DNA from 4 places in the Halobacillus sp. B29 genome. Region 3 is predicted to be linked to each of the others. Evidence: riboswitches for the same ligand, from Rfam matches in the RefSeq annotation. Region 3 holds a riboswitch; each other region holds the start of a gene.
What was found. A riboswitch is a leader RNA that binds a small molecule or an ion and turns the genes downstream of it on or off. The one in region 3 is predicted to bind S-adenosylmethionine.
Positions count from the first base shown of each region.

Region 1 (4,955 bases), on a different contig from region 3:
GGATGCTACTCAGGAAGAAATGATCGAATGGCTTGCTTCAGATGGCATGTTAATTAAAAGGCCTATTCTCACAGATGGAAACAAGGTCACTGTTGGTTTCAAGCCTGAGAATTTTCAGGAAGCGTGGGGCAGTGAGCAGAACATTGGAAATAAAAGCAGCTAGCTTTTATGTTTGTAATGGTTATAAATCATATTTAATATTGTGGAGGGATTTCAATGAGTGTACCAAAAGATCTGCGTTACTCTGAAGAACACGAATGGGTTAAAGAAGAAGGCGGGAAAGTCCGTATCGGCATTACAGATTTCGCTCAATCTGAACTGGGTGATATTGTGTTTGTAGAGCTTCCTGAAGTAGGGGACGAACTTGAAGCAGATGAACCGTTTGGCAGTGTAGAATCTGTGAAAACTGTTTCAGAATTGTACGCTCCATTAAGCGGTAAAGTTGTTGAAGTGAATGAAGAGCTTGAAGACAGCCCGGAATTCGTAAATGAATCCCCGTATGATAAAGCGTGGATGGTGATTGTGGAACCAGGTGATTCTTCTGAAATGGATGAATTAATGTCATCTGATCAATATGAAGAAATGATTAATGAAGATTAAAGTCTAGCAATTACCATGAGCAATTGTACAGGCAGGGCTACATATGATCCTTGTCTGACATGATCGTGTACCATATTAATCATGTTCAGACCATGCCTCTTTGGCATGGTCTGTTTCTATATAGTGGGTGATAGAAAATGGATGGAGAAAGAATCGTAATTGTTGAGGGAATAACGGATAAGCGAAAAATCAAGAAAATTCTTGCGGAAGATATAGAAATCATTTGTACACATGGAACACTTGGCATCGAACGGATGGAGGAACTGATTCTTGATTACAATCTCGACGAGCGCAGGGTGTATATTCTTGTGGATGAAGACGACTCCGGCTATAAATTAAGAAAACAACTGACAGCAGAACTGCCTCATGCCGTACACATCTACATTGATAAAGCATTTCGGGAAGTGGCAGCCACTCCTGAACCCGAATTAGCTAGAGCCTTATTAAATAGGCACTTTAACGTAAAGTCCATTTATCTCATTTAGGAGGATCATAGTGCAGGAAATAGATAACAAGTCAGCAGGTCATGATTTAGAAGAGCAAAACATTGGATTAACATTCATCCATACTCCTTTTTGTGGAACCTGCCACTTGGCCAGAAAAATGCTTACGACCATTGAGGTCACGTATAACAGGGAATTATTTAAAGAGTGCAATGCTTCGCTGCATCCTGACTTAATGAAAACGTATCAAATTAAAAGTGTGCCCTGTCTTCTTGTAACCCATCACGGAGAAGTTGTAGAGAAGATTTATGCATTTCATTCAGTTCCTTTTATGTACGATAAACTTTCTGAATATGTAAAAAAATAAATGAATCACCCGGTAAATGACGAACGATTCTTCGTTATTTTAGAAGGGATGACTCCTCCTTATCAAGAATTTATTTAACAAATAAAGGAGGAGTTAACAATGATGGAATTCATACAAGATTGGGTTAAACAAGTGAACCAGAGAACAGATCTTTTACCCACTTGGCGGGAACGCACGCTGAACGTAATTCTACTGGTCGGCAGTCTTAAAGTTTACCTGTATATAGACCAGTCAGGTGTACATCTTAATACAGATCATCAGGATAATGAGTATAATGACATTTGCCTGCAATCTTCCAGTAGTATTATGAAAACTTTATTTGCGGGAGAACAAAAGTTAACTTCTTTCCCCCAAACCACCATTAAAGTTCAAGGGGCATACCGGAATATATTATTTATAGAATCACTTCTACTATTGGCTAGATAAGTTCACCGAGAGATTCTACAACGGATAAGAACTCTGCTTTATCCCCGAATTGTGAATGAATAAAACCATCCTTATTAATGATAACAGTGGTAGGTACCCCGTCGCTGTTATACAAATCGTAAATTGTTCGTCCTTGGTCTTTAAGGGCTGGCTGAGATAAAAACTTTTCAGCATATTCTTCTGCCTCAGCTTCGCTTCGTTCACGTCCTGCTACATTTATTGTTATCATTTTTACTTTCTCATGATCCATTGTTTTATAAAGTTGTTCTTTTTTAGGTAAATCTTTACCACTGTCGGGACACCATGAGGTCCAAAAAGTAAGAACAATTATTTTTCCCAGATCCTCTTTATTACTATAAGTTCCTTCTTTGTTTATATACGGAAGTTCAAAAATTGGCGCATTCCTCAACGTGACCACTCCTTAATTGTTGACTTAATTTATAGCCCCATGCTAACATATTCATTAATTTAATAGCGACATCTTCACTTATCCAGAGAGGCGGAGGGACTGGCCCTTTGATGCCCGGCAACCGGTTCATGCAGATGAACACGGTGCTAATTCCTGCAAAGTACTTTACTTTGGTAGATGAGAAGAGTGTTTTAAACGAACTCTTCTAACTTTAAGGAAGAGTTTTTATTTTGTCGAATTTATAGGAATATTATCAAGTTGACACGAAATTCTAACAATGCTAGAATCCTCTTTATAGTACGTACACGTATTAAAGTGATAATAAATTAATATAGTAAAATCTCTTATCCAGAGAGGCGGAGGGACTGGCCCTTTGATGCCCGGCAACCGGCAAGTTAAGACTTGGCAAGGTGCCAATTCCTGCAAGGGGTAATCCTTGTGAAGATGAGAGAACAGATAAAGATTGTTACGCTAACCTTTCTGTTCTCAAGCAGAGAGGTTTTTTTATTGGAGGGAAGACGACATGATTTCAATTAAAGGCTTATCCAAGGTCTTTCGCACGAAACATCAGGAGGTCCGTGCTGTCGACGACCTTAGTTTACAGATAAAAAAGGGAGAGATTTACGGGGTCATCGGTTATAGTGGTGCTGGAAAAAGTACTTTCATAAGGCTGCTAAATCGCCTGGAAGATCCAACGGACGGCAAGGTGACCATTGATGATCAAGAATTGACTTCTTTAAACAAAGGGAAGCTGCGGGAGGCCCGGCAGGAGATTGGTATGATTTTTCAGCATTTTAATCTTTTGTGGTCTCGAACCGTTCACGATAATATCGCTTTTCCACTTGAAATAGCTGGCGTACCAAAAAGCGAAAGAACTAAACGTGTTAATGAATTAATAGACCTGGTAGGTCTTAGTGGACGAGGTAATTCATACCCCTCTCAGTTAAGCGGCGGACAGAAACAAAGAGTAGGAATAGCTCGTGCGTTAGCAAATAAACCGAAAGTTCTTCTTTGTGATGAAGCGACGTCAGCTCTTGACCCAGAGACAACGGATTCCATTCTTGATCTATTAGTAGATATTAACGAGAAGCTTGGACTGACAATTGTTCTCATCACCCATGAAATGCATGTGATTCGAAAGATCTGCCATCAGGTAGCCGTTATGGAGCAAGGTAAAATTGTGGAACAGGGAGACGTGCTCGATGTTTTCCTTTATCCAAAAGAACAGGTTACCAAGAAGTTTGTCGATCAGGTAATGGGAGACCCTGAACGCGAACATTCTCTTCAGCTCATAAAGGATACCTATAAAACTGGTGAGATCCTTCGTCTGCATTTTGTAGGTGAGAGCACCAATCAGGCTTTAATCAGTGAAATTTCCAGAAAGTTTGTGCTGGATGTAAACATATTGCACGGAAAGATCACGCAAACCCAAAAGGGTGCGTATGGAACAATGTTTGTTCAATTTCTGGGTGATAAAGAAGAAATCACGCGTGCGATTGAATATATTCAATCCACCTCTGTAGAATTGGAGGTGAGTCCAGATGATTAATCAATTTTTCCCAAACGTCACTATGGATGATTTGATAACAGCTACTAATGAAACACTCTACATGACACTAATCTCTGTAGCAGGTACGTTTATTTTAGGTTTACTGTTAGGTTTACTTCTGTACTTGTCAGGTCCAGGAGGCCTGTGGCAAAACAAGATATTAAACTGGATAACTGCTTCAGTCGTTAATATCTTCAGGGCTATACCTTTTATCATTTTAATTTTGTTATTATTCCCATTTACTGATTTTCTCATTGGCACTATTCGAGGTCCTAAAGCGGCACTCCCTGCCTTAATTATAGGTGGCGCACCATTCTATGCACGGCTTGTCGAGATTGCATTGAAAGAAGTAGATAAAGGTGTCATTGAAGCTGCTAAATCGATGGGTGCTAAATCTTCTACTTTGATTTTTAAGGTGCTGCTTCCTGAGTCAATGCCTGCCCTGGTTTCTGGGATTACCGTTACAGCTATAGCATTAATTGGCTATACCGCGGTGGCGGGAGCGATCGGTGCCGGTGGTTTAGGTGACTTTGCCTATTTCTACGGATTTCAGCGCAGCGACTTTGATGTTGTCTTTATTTGTACGATTCTCATTGTGTTTATTGTTTTCATTTTCCAATTTATCGGGGACTTCGTTTCTAGAAAATTGGATAAAAGATAAAAATCCTACATTATATTAAAGGGAGAGAGTATTTATGAAAAAAATTACATTCGGTATTTTTACTTTATTATTAATCATTCTTTTGTCAGCATGCGGTTCATCAGACGAAGGAAACTCAGGCTCGGAAGAAAACAGCGGTGATGGCAGTTCTGAAGAAGGAACCACTGAAATAGCTGTAGGAGCTACAAGTGTTCCACACGCAGAAGTACTTCAAGAAGCTAAACCATTGCTTGAAGAGCAAGGGATTACCCTGACTATTGAAGAATATCAAGATTATGTGCTTCCTAACCAGGACTTAGCAGAGGGAAGAATTGATGCGAACTATTTCCAGCACATCCCTTATTTAGAAACACAAATGCAGGAAAATGATTATGACTTTGTAAATCTTGGCGGTATTCACATTGAACCTATGGGTATTTACTCTCAAAATATCTCAAGCGTGGATGAAGTTCCAGAAGGTACTACCCTTGTGATGAGCCGTTCAGTAGCTGACCATGGAA
Region 1 covers NZ_JBQQCM010000006.1:214,893-219,847, forward strand. The annotation lists gene ACTWP7_RS10080 (arsenate reductase family protein) at 1-163, shown strand, start outside; gene gcvH (glycine cleavage system protein GcvH) at 217-600, shown strand; gene ACTWP7_RS10090 (toprim domain-containing protein) at 738-1,085, shown strand; gene ACTWP7_RS10095 (thioredoxin family protein) at 1,096-1,410, shown strand; gene ACTWP7_RS10100 (hypothetical protein) at 1,510-1,836, shown strand; gene ACTWP7_RS10105 (TlpA family protein disulfide reductase) at 1,829-2,245, opposite strand; SAM riboswitch class I at 2,321-2,429, shown strand; SAM riboswitch class I at 2,587-2,696, shown strand; gene ACTWP7_RS10110 (methionine ABC transporter ATP-binding protein) at 2,769-3,794, shown strand; gene ACTWP7_RS10115 (methionine ABC transporter permease) at 3,787-4,455, shown strand; gene ACTWP7_RS10120 (MetQ/NlpA family ABC transporter substrate-binding protein) at 4,490-4,955, shown strand, end outside.
Region 1: another riboswitch for S-adenosylmethionine. It lies ahead of ACTWP7_RS10110 (methionine ABC transporter ATP-binding protein); the one in region 3 lies ahead of metK (methionine adenosyltransferase).

Region 2 (4,955 bases), on a different contig from region 3:
GTGTTTCCCCTTCCTCGACGTGGAATTCGGTATCAATGGCGAGGTGAACATGCGGAAGCTTCAGCCATTTCTCAAGTAATTTCACCTGATGAAGCACAGAGTCTGTTCCCAGCTGGACATCAAGCATCAGTAAAGCACCGTTTTCTTTTGCGAGCTTAGCGTACTTATCAATTTGTTCTGGCGGTGTCCGCGTATAGTACTTTCCATTCGGACCCGGGTCCCTCTTAGCAACCGTTGAAATCAGCTCAATGGTTGGAATGGCAGGACGTTCTGGATCGGCATTCGAATAGGCTTGCGTCTGTTTCTTTAGCTTTTCCATAAGAGCGTCGGGTTCCATTTCCCCAAGAATGCCCATATTGGTCGAATTCGGGTGTCCATAGTAAGCAACCAGTCGGTGATCCTTTAACGGTCCATCCGTTTGATCTTCGGCTCCTTTGACGAGCGTCTCTCCCACTGGAATCATCCGTTCGCGCTCCCCTCCATGAGCCTCCACGGTAGGCATCTTCGCCAGTTGCTCTTCTGACATCTTCTCTTTCAGAGGCTTGGCATCTTCAGCCGGCTCGATCGGCTCATAAGGCTGCGGCGGCTTCGTTTCTTCTTTTTTCTTCTCTTCTGAAGAAGATTCTTCATTATTCTGCTCCTCGGAGGAAGCTTCCTCCGAGGAAGCTTCTCCTTTTTCATTCTGATCGGTGCTTGTCGAAGAGCTCTCTGTACAAGCGATTAGGAAAAAGACCAGGAGGATGGCAGAGAAAAGCAGGCTGACTTTTTTCACGGTACTCACTTCCTTGTTTGAAAATTTTTCAAAAATCTACAACTCTATGTATCTTTTACTGCTTACTTCAGAAACATATTCCACATATTAACATAATTAGAGTATTTATGAGTTTATTTCACATAATTGAAATAAACGTAATACTTACTACTTTTTACCTCAACCTCGTGAACCCAAGCATCAAGCCGTTATTCTTTCCAAAAATGAAGGCCAAAATGTCTTTCGTTTCACTATTTTCCAATAGTGGAAAATATAGACTGGTTTCTTTATTAAAAATATAGGAGGGATAGCCATGAAATTAAAAGGTAAAGTTGCTGTGGTTACAGGTGGTTCTAGTGGAATTGGCGAGGCAGCCGTGAAGGATTTCTGCGAGCAGGGTGCGAAAGTGGTGATTGCCGATTTGAACGAACAGGGAAGCGAATTGTCCAGTCAGTTAAATGACCAGGGTTATGAAACCGTGTTCCAAAAAACCGACGTCACATCTGAGGAAGATATTAAGAACATGGTTCAGACGGCGGTCGGCACATTTGGTTCGCTGGATATTCTATTTGCGAATGCCGGAATTGGCGACGCTACACCGGCGCACGAGCTTTCCTATGAAGAATGGAAGAAACTCATGGATGTAAACATCAACGGTGTGTTTCTATCTAACAAATACGCTATCACGCAGATGCTCGAACAGGAAAACGGTGGAGCAATCGTCAACAACGCTTCGATCCTGGGACACGTCGGACAGGATTCGGTAACTTCTTATGCCGCAGCCAAAGGCGGAGTCGTCAACCTTACCCGCACATTAGGGGTTACTTACGCGAAAAACAATATACGCGTAAACGCGGTATGTCCAGGCTACGTTGAAACGGCAATTCTGGAAAATGCCGATGAGGAAATGCGCCAGGGCCTTGCAGGTGCACACCCGATTGGACGACTGGGTCAGCCTAAGGAAATTGCGAAAGCGGTCAGTTTTCTCGCAAGTGACGACGCTTCCTTTATGGTCGGAGCCAATATGCTGGTGGATGGCGGCTATACGGCTCAGTAAAGTTCATTTATACACGGGACGAATCGTAATAAAAAAGCGTAGGAGCTGCCTGCAATAGGCAGCTCCTACGTCTATTTGAATCATTCTAACCGATACGAGAACGGTCATTTTTCACTTCAGGTTCTTCCTGAGTCGTGGATCTCATCTTCTCCAGTACTTCCCTGGTAGAATCACTAATTTCCGCCTCAAAGTAAGGTTCATAGGCTTCAAGCGGTGCTTTTTTCGTAAAGTAAACGGCAATCAGCACCCCAATCAGTGATGCCGTAACGGCGATGACAAATGGCAGTCCATACCCCATTGCCTTCGCTGCCACATACACGACCGCCCCGATGATGATACCGGCATAGGCTCCTGCCCGGTTCATTCTCTTCCAGTACAGCCCTAAGAACACAACGAGGAAAAACGCAGCCCCAAATCCGCCATACACATAGACAAATCCCATAGCCAAGAACCATGGTGGGTTAATAGCTAAGAGAACGGCTGCGGTTGCAATTCCAAATATACTTAAGCGGAGCCAGTTCTTAAACTTCTTCTCACTGATTCGTTTTGGAGCTATATTTAAGTACACATCATAATAAAGAGAAGTGGCGCAGTGCAAAAGCATCGAATTTGCCGTGGAAATAGCCGCTGCACAGATAGCTACCAGCGTGATGCCTCCGATAATAGGCGGCGTGTACTGCTGGATGACTAAAGGAATGATGTAGTCCGTCGTTTTATCTACAGGTATGCTCGGTACCAGTACTTTTGCCCCGAGGCCAATAACGATCAGTGGCGTCATAATGAAAATCAATACCAGAATCGTACCCAGTACCTGCAAGATCGCTACTTTCACATTTTGAGGAGCCAGCATCCTCGTGACCCAGTGAGGGGAAGAAGGGGTTCCTAACGAATTCGATATAAAAATGGAAAGTAATGCACCAATACCAAATGTCCCAAACGGGGACAGTAAAATTCCTTCTTCAAGCTCCGGCCCTCCCACGTTTGTCGGCGAGGTTGTCGTCGCAAGCGTATCGACTATATTACCGATTCCACCGGTTAACGACCATACTACACCGCTCGCAAGTAATACGCCGATCATAATCAAAATCGTATTTAACGTGTCCGTGGCAGCCACAGACCAGAATCCACCTACACTTGTAATTAATATAAATAATAAGAATCCGAAAATCGCAATTTTATAATCAATGCCCGTGATACTTGAAAAAACAATGCCAAACCCAGTTACCTGAATATTGACGAGCAGCAAATAACCGATAAACATTAAAATACCAACAATTGCCTGCAATGTACTCTTGTTCTGAAAAGGTTCAAACCTATGCCGGATAAATTCAGGGAACGTCCTGGCAGGCTTTTCCGGTCTTCTTATTTTGTAAGCAACAATAGGGATTAAGGCTCCGCCGAAACACCAGCCGGCTACCCAGCCGATCACAGCCGATACACCCGAACTGTACAAATAACCGGGGACCCCGATAACAGAAGCTACACTTACCCATGTTGCTGCTGTGGTACCGATTCCAAGAAGAAGCCCCATTCGGTGTCCGCCCGTTGTATAGTCATCGATCGACTCTGCTTTCTTAAGACTTTTTACATTTGCCCATATTAAAAATAGAACATAAAAACTAAATACGAGAATATACCATATCATTTGTCAGTAACTTCCTTCCTGCTAGCTTATTTATACTTAAATATTCGTCCGGTGGCTCCCCACCGTTTTACACCTGATTTCTCCACTCTGTAACAGAGAAATGTTCCTAATAGGAAGGAAAAAATCATAGTCCCCACCCAAACCATCATCGCTAAGAACATGGCCATCCTCCTTTTTCCGATTGTTTTGTGTCGAACCTTTTACTGCCCTCCTTTAGAAAAATTAAAAACCCTTCACTCACGAAGAGAGAAGGGCTTTGGGCAACTGTCTTTTGGCTGCCGCTTGCTCTCTCATCTCCGGAATAGCTTTCGCCTTCCTCTGAAATTGGCACCGTGCATAAATCAGCCGGTTGCCGAGGCTTCACAGGGTCAGTCCCTCTGCCTCTCTCGATAAGAAAATTCAAAATATTCGAATGTTAATTAGACTCCATTCTATCATACCCCTCTATTTCGTCAATTCATTATTTGAAATTAGTAAAAACAGAAAAGAATCATAGAATAGAAGCGATGATCCATACTGAAAAATCACTCAATAAGAATCCTTCCATATTCTCTTACAACCTACGAACTGATCAGCCTCAAAAGAAAGCTTGTAGATATCTGGCATCGCAAGATTCTTCCAAAACTCAAAGTCGTATTGGTTATCAAAATAATTCATGGTGAGCACCATAATATTACCGTGCGTACCGATGGCGACATTTTTATTTTCATATTTTTCTAATACGTTGTTCAAGGCTCTTACGCCTCTTTCCTGGGCGTTCACATTTGATTCTCCGCCTTCCCAGAAAAAACTAGGCTGAGCCCATACTTTTTGAATGGCTTCCTCAAAGTTATCAGCTCCTCCCTCTATTAACTTCCTTTCTTTGAACCCATCCATTATATGAATTTCTTGCCCGAGAGCAGAAGCTAATCCTTCAACCGTCTGTATGGCCCTTAAATAAGGACTCGAGATCACGTGCTCGATATTATCGTCTATGAGCCGTGCGCTGACTTTAGCCGCTTCTTTAGTTCCCTCTGCTGATAACGGCCTATTTAATTCGTCTGGTGTATATGTAGAATGAGCGTGTCGCACCATATAAATGTTTGTTGTCATGGCAGCCTCCTGTATATTAGTCATGTAATCTCGTCTAACGGTGTCTTCAAATGTCTCTCTTACCTCTAATGTGCTACCGGGAATTCACCAAATATCGTGTTCTTCTCTGTAAAAGAATTCACCCTGGCCTATCTTCAATAATTACCCCGCACCTCACGATTTCCAGCTTTATCTCCCATCTCATGAATGTAAAAAAATATGTATCACTAATGTTTTCAAGCGAGATAGGTACCCCTCTTCATTAGTAAAAGTTTGAGATATATCAAATCCACTGCATGAGCTTATAACGTAAGACTCAACGGTGAAAAACACTTTAACATAAGTATCTAATATTTTGGTAGCGTTCCTGGAAAAGAAAACCTCCATGAAAATCTGAAAGTTGCAGTCTACCTATTATTATCGTTTTCCTG
Region 2 covers NZ_JBQQCM010000022.1:18,372-23,326, forward strand. The annotation lists gene ACTWP7_RS19515 (hypothetical protein) at 1-772, opposite strand, end outside; gene ACTWP7_RS19520 (SDR family NAD(P)-dependent oxidoreductase) at 1,065-1,808, shown strand; gene ACTWP7_RS19525 (sodium:solute symporter family protein) at 1,894-3,453, opposite strand; SAM riboswitch class I at 3,741-3,849, opposite strand; gene ACTWP7_RS19530 (histidine phosphatase family protein) at 3,982-4,545, opposite strand.
Region 2: another riboswitch for S-adenosylmethionine. It lies ahead of ACTWP7_RS19525 (sodium:solute symporter family protein); the one in region 3 lies ahead of metK (methionine adenosyltransferase).

Region 3 (4,955 bases):
AGGAAATGATACATCGCCTGCTCTCTGGTTAATTTACTGATGGGAGGCAGTACACCTGTAGCATCCGCAGTAAGGAAGATGATGGCATGTGGATGCCCCGCAATACTAGGCTCTACAATGTTATCTATATGGTGGATCGGGTAAGCTGCTCTTGTATTTTCTGTCAGGCTTACGTCATCGTAGTCTGGGGTGTGTGATCCGCTGTCGAGAGCTACATTTTCGAGAACGGAACCGAAGTGAATCGCATTAAATATCTGGGGCTCTTTATCTTGAGATAAGTTGATACATTTTGCATAACAACCGCCCTCTATATTGAAGATGCCGTAATTAGACCATGCGTGTTCATCGTCCCCGATTAACTTTCGATGAGGATCAGCGGACAAGGTCGTCTTGCCTGTTCCGGATAAACCAAAAAACAGAGCTACGTCTCCCTCTTTTCCGATGTTTGCAGAACAATGCATAGGGAGCACGTCTTTTTGAGGCAATAAGTAATTCATAACTGAAAAAATAGATTTCTTTATTTCACCTGCATACTCCGTTCCGCCAATGAGTACTACGCGATGCTTAAAAGAAATCATAATAAAGGCTTCCGAATTGGTTCCATCCACTTCAGGGTCCGCTTTAAAAGTAGGTGCAGAGATCACCGTGAATTCTGCCTCATGATTTTTCTCTTCATCTTCGTCTGGTCTAATAAACATTTGGTGGGCGAACAAGTTATGCCATGCAAATTCATTAATTACCTGAATCGGAAGGCGGAACTTTTCGTCTGCCCCGGCGTATCCTTTAAAAACGAATAAATCATTGCGATTTTTCAAGTGATCCAGTACTTTATGATAAAGGTTTACAAAGACTTTGTCTTCAATAGGTTGATTTACTTTGCCCCAGTCGACCAATTGGTTAGACTGGTCGTCCTTGACAATGAATTTGTCGTTGGGAGACCTTCCCGTATAAGCACCGGTTGTGGCCTGGATGGCACCTTTATTTGTCAATGTTCCTTCATTGCGATCCAGGACCCTTTCCACTAGCTGAGGGACCGATAATTGATGGTGGACATGGTCTTGAGCTAATAAAAGATTCAATTCTGACATTTGATTAATGGCACTCATATGTGTCTACCCGCCTTTATAAGAAAATTTTATTCCAAGCTATGTGTTAATCTGAACATTAGTATAACACAATCGTTTTATTAATCCATACTAATAATGAAAATGCTTTCAATAATTTTTGTGATGGTAAGGTTAAATCTAAAAGTTGTTTTTTGCAAGCTGGATGATCTGGAAAAAGCACGAAATGTATTAGATATTCAACAATGTTGAGGACGGAGAGATCTTTCGTTTTTTTGTCCCCTAATCCACTCATTCCATAAATGGATCAGCAACGGGTGAATTCTGGGAACCGTTTAGCATAGATATTCATTTGAATACCGACGTGAACTTAATAATCATCCGTCCGCTTATTTTCAAGTTCGTTTAGAGATGATAAATTTCCTCCTTTAATATAGAAAATTTAAAGGAATGAGAATGTGAAAAGTTATATGAATTATACTATGTAGGAATAGGCAGAAGGTTTATTATTTTGCCAAAAACTCCTGGTGACCATTACAAGGGGAGACCAGCTATTGAGACGATGGAGAAAAGCCCGTAAATGGGCGTTCCTCATAGCATTAGTGCTTTAATTGACATTAAAGTACGTTTTCGATACGATATCTTAGAACGGAAACTCTCTTATCCAGAGTAGGTGGAGGGACAGGCCCTTTGAAGCCCAGCAACCGTCATGTGAAATATGACATGGTGCTAACCTGAAGCAAGGACGAATACTCCTTGGACGATAAGAGCGAAAGGAAGCAGCCCCCTTTCCTCGAATCAGGAAGGGTTTTTTCTATTTTTAAGGCAATATCTACACTAAGTGATATGCCGATTGCTATTCCAAATTGCTTGCACCTTAGGTTGTGACATCCATAAGAAAAGAACATAGATTGAGACTATGATAAAGTTTCTACACATACTGGTAAAGAGTTCCGTCTAATACTTTGTACTTACAGAAGGAGGAGTTTTTCAGAATGCCAGCCAATCGCCGGTTATTCACATCAGAATCTGTTACAGAAGGTCATCCGGACAAGATTTGTGACCAGATTTCTGATGCTATTTTAGATGAAATTTTAAAAAATGATCCAAATGCAAGAGTTGCATGTGAGACAACGGTAACAACGGGACTAGTACTTGTTTCAGGAGAAATCAGTACCAATACGTATGTTGATATTCCAGCCATTGTTCGTCAAACCATTAAAGAAATTGGATATACAAGAGCTAAATTTGGATTTGACGCTGATACATGTGCTGTATTGACAGCCATTGATGAGCAGTCTCCTGACATTGCCGGCGGCGTAGATGTTGCCTATGAATCCAGAGAAGGTCAAATGAGTGATGATGAAATAGAAGCTATAGGAGCTGGAGACCAGGGACTCATGTTTGGTTTTGCTAATAATGAAACCAAAGAATTGATGCCGTTACCGATTTCATTAGCTCATAAACTTTCCAAAAGGTTATCAGATGTACGTAATAACGGAACATTGGAATATCTTCGTCCTGATGGAAAAACACAAGTAACGATTGAATACGACGCTAATGATCAACCTGTTCGAGTGGATACGATTGTTATATCAACCCAGCATGCAGAAGAGATTACACTTGAACAAATAAAAAAAGATTTAAAAGAACAGGTTATTGATCCGGTTGTCCCTTCTCATCTTATTGATGACAGTACAAAATACTTCATTAACCCTACAGGCCGCTTCGTTATTGGAGGACCTCAAGGTGACGCCGGATTAACTGGCAGAAAAATCATTGTAGATACTTATGGCGGCTATGCGCGTCATGGGGGCGGAGCATTCAGTGGGAAAGATGCCACTAAGGTGGATCGTTCTGCTGCCTATGCGGCCAGATATGTAGCTAAAAATATTGTGGCAGCAGGTCTTGCTGATACAGTTGAAGTACAGTTAGCCTATGCTATTGGGGTAGCACAGCCAGTGTCCATTTCCATTAATACTTTTGACACAGGAAAGATAGCTGAAGAAGACCTCGTGGCAGCTGTAAGAGAATTGTTTGATCTCCGTCCCGCAGGCATCATTAAAATGCTCGATTTGCGCAGACCCATTTATAGGCAGACGGCTGCCTATGGTCACTTTGGCCGCACAGATGTAGAATTTCCTTGGGAGAGAACAGATAAGGCAGATGAGCTTAAAGAGCGTTTTAGTTAAAAAACTTCACGCATATCAAAAAGGGAACTTTCTCAAAGAGGAAGTTCCCTTTTCTATAAAAACTATAGATACGCTGATCATTAGATTGTTTAACCTTGGACTCCTTTATAATATTGCCCTTTCTCTACATAACTGGTTCGGATTCGATTCATTTCTTTGATATCATCTTCGGTCAAATCACGAACGACTTTAGCCGGCCTGCCGAAAGCAAGGGTGTTCGGAGGAATTACCTTACCCGGAGGTACAAGGCTGCCGGCGCCAATAAAAGCCTGTTCTCCTATTTCAGCTCCGTCAAGTATTAAGGATCCCATGCCTATTAAAGCATTTTTCTTAATGTGTGGAGAGTGAAGGGTAACCTGGTGTCCAACCGTAACGCCATCTTCAATCACCAATGGAAGACCAGGACTCTGATGAAGTAGACTAAGGTCCTGAATGTTCACATTGCTGCCAATATGTACGGATGATACATCTCCGCGAATGACTGTTTTAAACCAAATACTTGAGTATGCTCCGATCGTTACATCCCCAGTGATTACAGTATCTTCAGCAATATAAGCAGTTTCATCGATCCGAGGTTCTTTTCCTTTATATTCGCAAATCATACTAAACCCCCTTATAATATGGTTATATTAAGTATAGCAAAGTGATAGGAGCCGTGAAGAAGTGAAACGATTAAACTCCAATCAAAATTTAGCTACCATCATTATTGTGCATGGAGCATTTGAACACGCCGGACGTTATCATTCATTGGCTGAAAGCTTTCAAAAAGGTGGATTTAATGTCATTTATGGTGATCTGCCAGGCCAGGGACTATCGGAAGGAAAGAAAGGTCATATAAAGAATTTTGAAACCTACATAGAAACTGTGCGTCAATGGCTGCAAAAAGCAGATTCTTCTCGTCCTGTATTTTTACTGGGACATAGTATGGGCGGGACGGTTGTGATGCGGGTTATGCAGGAATTAAAACCGTCAGTGAATGGAGTGATTCTTTCGTCGCCTGCTGCAGGAATACTAAACGGAGCTAGCAAGTCTCTCGAAGCGGTCACTCATGTAATAAATAAGGTTTGGCCATCCGTATTGGTAAAAGCTCCTTTTAAACCAGAGTATGTAACCCGTAATCCAGAGGTTATTGCCAAAGATAAACAGGATTCTCTTATAATAGAGAAGGTATCTATTCGATGGTATAAGGAATTCCGAAAAGCGATTAAGAAGTCATTTTCAGAAGTTGAAGAGTTTCCGGATGTGCCTTTATTAGTCATGCAGGCAGGTGAGGATCATATGGTAGATCCTGAGAAAACAAGAGAATGGTTTCATAAAGTCGGATGTCAGGAGAAAACCTATAAAGAATGGCCGGGGTTCTATCATGAAATTTTTAATGAACCTGAGCAGGAAGACGTCTACAATTTTGCTCTGAATTTTATCCACTTTCAAGTGAAACAAGCTGATAAGGAGGAGTTGTAGTGACAGCCCAAGTACCACAAAATGCCGTTCATTTAATGTTTCGCGTTTATAAGGAAGTTTTTCCTGAAGTTCATAAGGAATTGAATTATTGGGTTGAGCGGGCTAAAAAGATTCCTAACAAAGAATTGAGAACCCAGGCGATAGCCAGTATTGAAGATAAGACCTTCCATTGTGAAGGAGGTTCTATTTACTCCATGCTTGCTGGTCCTCAATGGAAAGAGTCGATTCGCTTTATTGT
Region 3 covers NZ_JBQQCM010000017.1:42,933-47,887, forward strand. The annotation lists gene pckA (phosphoenolpyruvate carboxykinase (ATP)) at 1-1,106, opposite strand, end outside; SAM riboswitch class I at 1,722-1,834, shown strand; gene metK (methionine adenosyltransferase) at 2,060-3,256, shown strand; gene ACTWP7_RS18340 (gamma carbonic anhydrase) at 3,346-3,858, opposite strand; gene ACTWP7_RS18345 (lysophospholipase) at 3,920-4,717, shown strand; gene ACTWP7_RS18350 (tetraprenyl-beta-curcumene synthase family protein) at 4,717-4,955, shown strand, end outside.

Region 4 (4,955 bases), on a different contig from region 3:
CCTTCTATATTTAAGATACTACTTTCTTTTGAAACGACGCTTCGGCCACTTTCGGTTTGATATAAATAATACTTCCGATAAACACGGCTAGTACATTAAGGAATAGAGTCAAACCTACTACACCAGCGGCGTGCAGGGATTCATAGAATAATCCGTTAACGACAAGCAGCAAGGCAATGGCAGCCAACACAACGGCTCCTTTCACAGAGCGGTTATTGGTAATCTTCCAATTTCCATAGTTGAAGGCAACGGTAAACAGGACCATAACGAGAATATTGACGCTCATCCCTACCCAAACTGGGTGGATATTCAAGAAGAAATCAGCCGGGTGCCAATTACTTAAGTGATACCAGATTAATCCTGCTGCAAACCCTCCAAATAGGGAGCCGATCACGGCTCGCTTTGTGACAAGCGGCCAGAATAACGCGGCGACTACTGGAGCGAAGGTGGCAGAGTTTCTCATGGTCCAGGCAAGTACGTTCCACCACGCGGATTGCTCTGTGCGCAGGAAGCCGAAAATGATCATGAGTCCTGTCAGAAGCAGCAGCGACCACTTGGTATATTTGACCAGCTGTTCTGGAGATGCGCCAGGGAAAATGGCGCTTCCGACATCTTTCCCAAGACTGGTGGCTCCTGAGAACTGGCAAGGTGCGCCCCAACCTAAAGCACATGCCCAGATGCCTAAGAAGAACAGGCCGACGAAAGGAGCGGGCAGTACTTCCATTAAATATTGGGGGAGAGCAACGAGTCCCAGGCTTGCGTCAGGAACGACCGCAGCGGCAGACAAACCAAATAGAATACCAAGAAGAATAAATGGAACACTCATCACTTCTGCGACGATTAAACCTTTGCGTCCTTCTTCAGGCGTTTTACAGGACAAGGCCATCTGAAAAGCGGCCTGTGCTAGAATCACGTTTACCATGAAAGTGGCAAACCATACTAGGATTACTTGAAGGCCGGCGCCTCCCCAATCAAACATGCTCGGCTGTTCGGCTGCAAGCTGCTGTAAGCCGGAGATGCCTGGGTTGATGAAGAAGGCCACGGTTCCAATAATAAACATAATAGCAAAAATAATCGTGTTCATCGTTTGGGTAAAGGCAACCGCCCACATCCCGCCCGACTGTAAATAAACAAATAGTAAGATAGCTGTAAAAGCGACGGACAATGATAACGAAACGCCGGTAAACACGTGAAAGGCAGAAGCAAAAGCAATTGCTGTAGCGACGGACCACATCGGAAAGGCAAAGGCTGTAATCGCACCTGATAAAGCTTTAGCCCGTCTGCCGAATTGATCCCCGATTAATCCTGAGATCGTGACGATTAACTTTTCCCGGAAGGATTTGATTAATAATAAGGCAATTAATAAGACTTGCAACGTTTCTGCGACGCCATACCAGATGGCTGAAATTCCGGTCAGGTAGGAAAGCTCGACAATCGATATGTACGTCGAACCTGAGAAGAGGCCCGTTATACAAAAGGCCACCGTCCACCATCTAAATGTCCGTCCCCCTACAAAATATTGCTCGCCGCGATTGGCTTTTCGCTTCGCCACATTACCGACGATGATGAGGGCGAGCGTGTATAATAAGGCAAGTGAAATCATCCAAAATCCATATGAGCTCATATTTGTACCTCCTTGTTGATGTTCCAGATTACTTCAATATTTACGCCTGCATCCTTAAACAAATTGAAAGCCGGGCAGCGTTTTAGAACGAGTTGAATAAAACCTTCTTCGTCGACTTCTTTCTCTGCAAATGTAACGTCCACCTTAAGCGTCACCGTTTGAAAGTGCGGGCTCACATCAGCTGTGCCGAACAATCCTCTGTGATCGATATCTCCGCTTGAAGCTGCCTCAAGCTTTTCAATCGTTAACCCTTTTTCCTTCGCCACCATTTCTACAACGATCATAAAACAGCCGTTAAGCGATCCAGTGATGTATTCCATAGGAGTTAATGCTTCATTAGAACCGCCAAGCTTCTCGGGCTCATCAATTGTAAACGTAAAATCCCGAATGGCATGCGCATTCTGAAACGGGCTGGTGCGCTTGCTTTGTGTGTCAATCGAACGTAATGCTGACTTCTTCTGTGTTTGCTGAACTGTCATTTAATCTCCCCTCCATATAAAAAACCCTTCTACTTTTCTGTAAGAAAAATAGAAGGGTTGGTTTAAATGTCCCGACTCTTATCTTTCAGACAGAAAATGTCTGCTGGAGTGAGCACCTTGTTTATCAAACAGGTTGCCGCGGGATCAAAGGACCAGTTTCCTCCACCGCTCTCGATAAGAAAATTATGAATTTAAAGAATATTGTACGTTTAAATTTAAACATCTGTCAACAAATTTTTTGAAAGTTAGCTTTTGAAACAAGAGAAGGCGGAGCGAGGAAACCTCTTCATCATATGGGTTCATTACAATAAGAAATCAGGTTCTATTTTGAAAAAAATTCAGTAGCACTTAGCTGGCGTGACGCCGTTGTTCCAGATTCATCAGCTTACCGCCAAACTCATTTATAAAAATAGCTGCAAGGATCAATAAAACGCCGATCCACTGCAAAAAGGTGACCGTTTCTGAAAGGATCAGCATGGCTGAAATGATGGCGACTGGAAGTTCCACAGAGCTCAGCACATTAGCGAGACGTCCCGAAATAAGTGGAGCGCCTCCCGCAAAGAATAGGGGAGGAATAACGGCTCCGACAAGCGCAATTCCAGCACCAATCGTCCATAAGCGCATGTCCAGGACAGGAATGGTAGGGATGTCGCGGATGAAGATGAGCACCACAAGCACCAAAGATCCAGTCACCATAAGTGAACTTCGCAGTATAGGGTGGGAATCAACAGCCACCTGACCGCTGAAAAAAATAAAGCCGGCATAGGAAAACCCTGACAGCAGTCCGAGTAGAAGACCGAGGGGGTGTAAATCGAGACCCCCATCTGAAAGTCCTGAAGCTAACACCACTCCCGTAAGTGTGACGATCAGGGAAATCAAGTGAATGCGTTCAGGTGGAGTTTTTGTAAAAATCCATTCATACACCATACCGATCCAGACAAATTGGAAAAGCAGAATAATCGCAATAGAAGCAGGGAGGTATTGCATAGCTCCATAATAAAAGATACTCGTCAGTCCAACTGTACTTCCCGTGGCAGCGATTTTGATTAGATCTGAGGTCCGAATTTCTCTTATACGCAACCCTTTTAAAATAGACAAGCCCCACAGGAAGACAAAGGCAGCGAGCATTTGGACAATATTTATCTGTCCGAGAGAATACCCATACTGAAAGCCTGTTTTTACAAATATAGGGGTAAATCCGAAGCTTGCCGCCCCCAGGAAGACGAGAATAACTCCTTTTCCTTTCATTGCTTGAAACCTCCCATTCTAACGATTTGCTTCTATCATTCGAACACACTGATGCTATTATTTCAAAGCCCCATTGAAAACTCAATGTAATAGAGGAAAACCATTCAGGTATGTCGGATTTTGAGGTGAATTTTTGCAAATCATAGCGATAAATGTAAAACGATTTTTACAGGGATTTTCTCCCTTTTGTCGAAATGATTGGTATAAGGAAATCACTATAAATCAGAAAAAAAGGGAGTGTTCGTGGGGATGTTCAAGAATAGTCTATTAAAGTTAATGCCGTATAAAGAGCAGGGTATGGTGGAAACGAATCTGGTCAATGTGATGAAGCGTTTGAAAATTGAGGATTTTACGTTCAACTGGGACCGCAGCAGCTGTTATGTAGAATTTAGTTATAAAGAAGAGCCATATAAACTGGAACATTCGATAGAAAAAGCAAGGAAGCAAGGGATCATCTTAAAAAATGGTATGGATTGTTTAATAGAACTGACTCAGTCACTTGAAGATCTATGTGTGATTATTGACCGTGGCACTTATAACTTTGAGACATGGATATCCGGCATGAAGCAGCAAGAAGCGATGAATGAGACCCCTATTTATCAAGAAGAGTTTCATATCAGTTATAAATCAACTGGCGAACAGGCTAAAAAGGAAGCTTCCAAACAGGAATCTCCTGATCTGGAACAGCCATCTTCTGATAGAAACGAACAGCTTTTCCCTTTTGGACCTGATTTGTCACTCAAAGATTTCTACCTGAATCAGATTACTCAAAGTGCGGAGCGGAAAATACAGTAGAATCAGACTGTGGATGATAAAATGGATATTAAAAAAGGACTCCTTAAATCAGGAGTTCTTTTTTAATGATTCTGTTAAATTTTTGCGTTGGTTCGTCGAAAATGTGCCGTGCTGACCTGCGATTGGGTCGCGATCGTGCGCAATTGAGCCGTGCTCAGCGGCAATCGGGCCTTTACTCCACTGAAATTACTCCATTCTGCCAGGGGAAAAGGAGTCGTTCCAGTGAGCACCCTTTATCCAACCTAAAAAGCCAGGCCCTTTGTTTAAAAGGCCTGGCTCTTACGCTCATTTAAATAGACCAGAAGGCACGGAAACGCCTCCCGGTATGCGGAGTGAACCATCTGAAAACGGGTATCAATGACTCACTGCTTTATTAATACTAGTTATAAAAAGATGCTCCTACAATGATCAATAGAATGAACAAAACAACGATCAAGACGAAAGTACTACCTCCGTAGTTTGCTCCGCCGTAACCGCCGCCATATCCACAGCCGCCATAGCCCATATCTTCACCACCTTTTTTTGTCCTATACGATAGGCTATGAAAAATGAGGTAAGTTGGGAGGGCGGATGACCAGTGTGGTTTTAAAATAAATCAAGAGCCCTTATGAAGTGGATCTTGTTCCTTACGATTGTTTAATTTACTTGGGCGGATCCAGCTGACATTATCAGTGGTTTGCAAATGCTCCTGAAGGTTTGCTTTGATTTTCTGGATATGTTCCACCATGGTCATGGCGGTCATATCAAGTTCCATCATCGTCGTCTGATGTTCCATGATTTTTTCAGAAGATCCTTCGGTGTTCGCGCTC
Region 4 covers NZ_JBQQCM010000004.1:305,932-310,886, reverse strand. The annotation lists gene ACTWP7_RS07810 (sodium:solute symporter family protein) at 11-1,624, opposite strand; gene ACTWP7_RS07805 (OsmC family protein) at 1,621-2,103, opposite strand; SAM riboswitch class I at 2,179-2,284, opposite strand; gene ACTWP7_RS07800 (EamA family transporter) at 2,452-3,351, opposite strand; gene ACTWP7_RS07795 (hypothetical protein) at 3,601-4,146, shown strand; gene ACTWP7_RS07790 (YjcZ family sporulation protein) at 4,526-4,651, opposite strand; gene ACTWP7_RS07785 (methyl-accepting chemotaxis protein) at 4,742-4,955, opposite strand, start outside.
Region 4: another riboswitch for S-adenosylmethionine. It lies ahead of ACTWP7_RS07805 (OsmC family protein); the one in region 3 lies ahead of metK (methionine adenosyltransferase).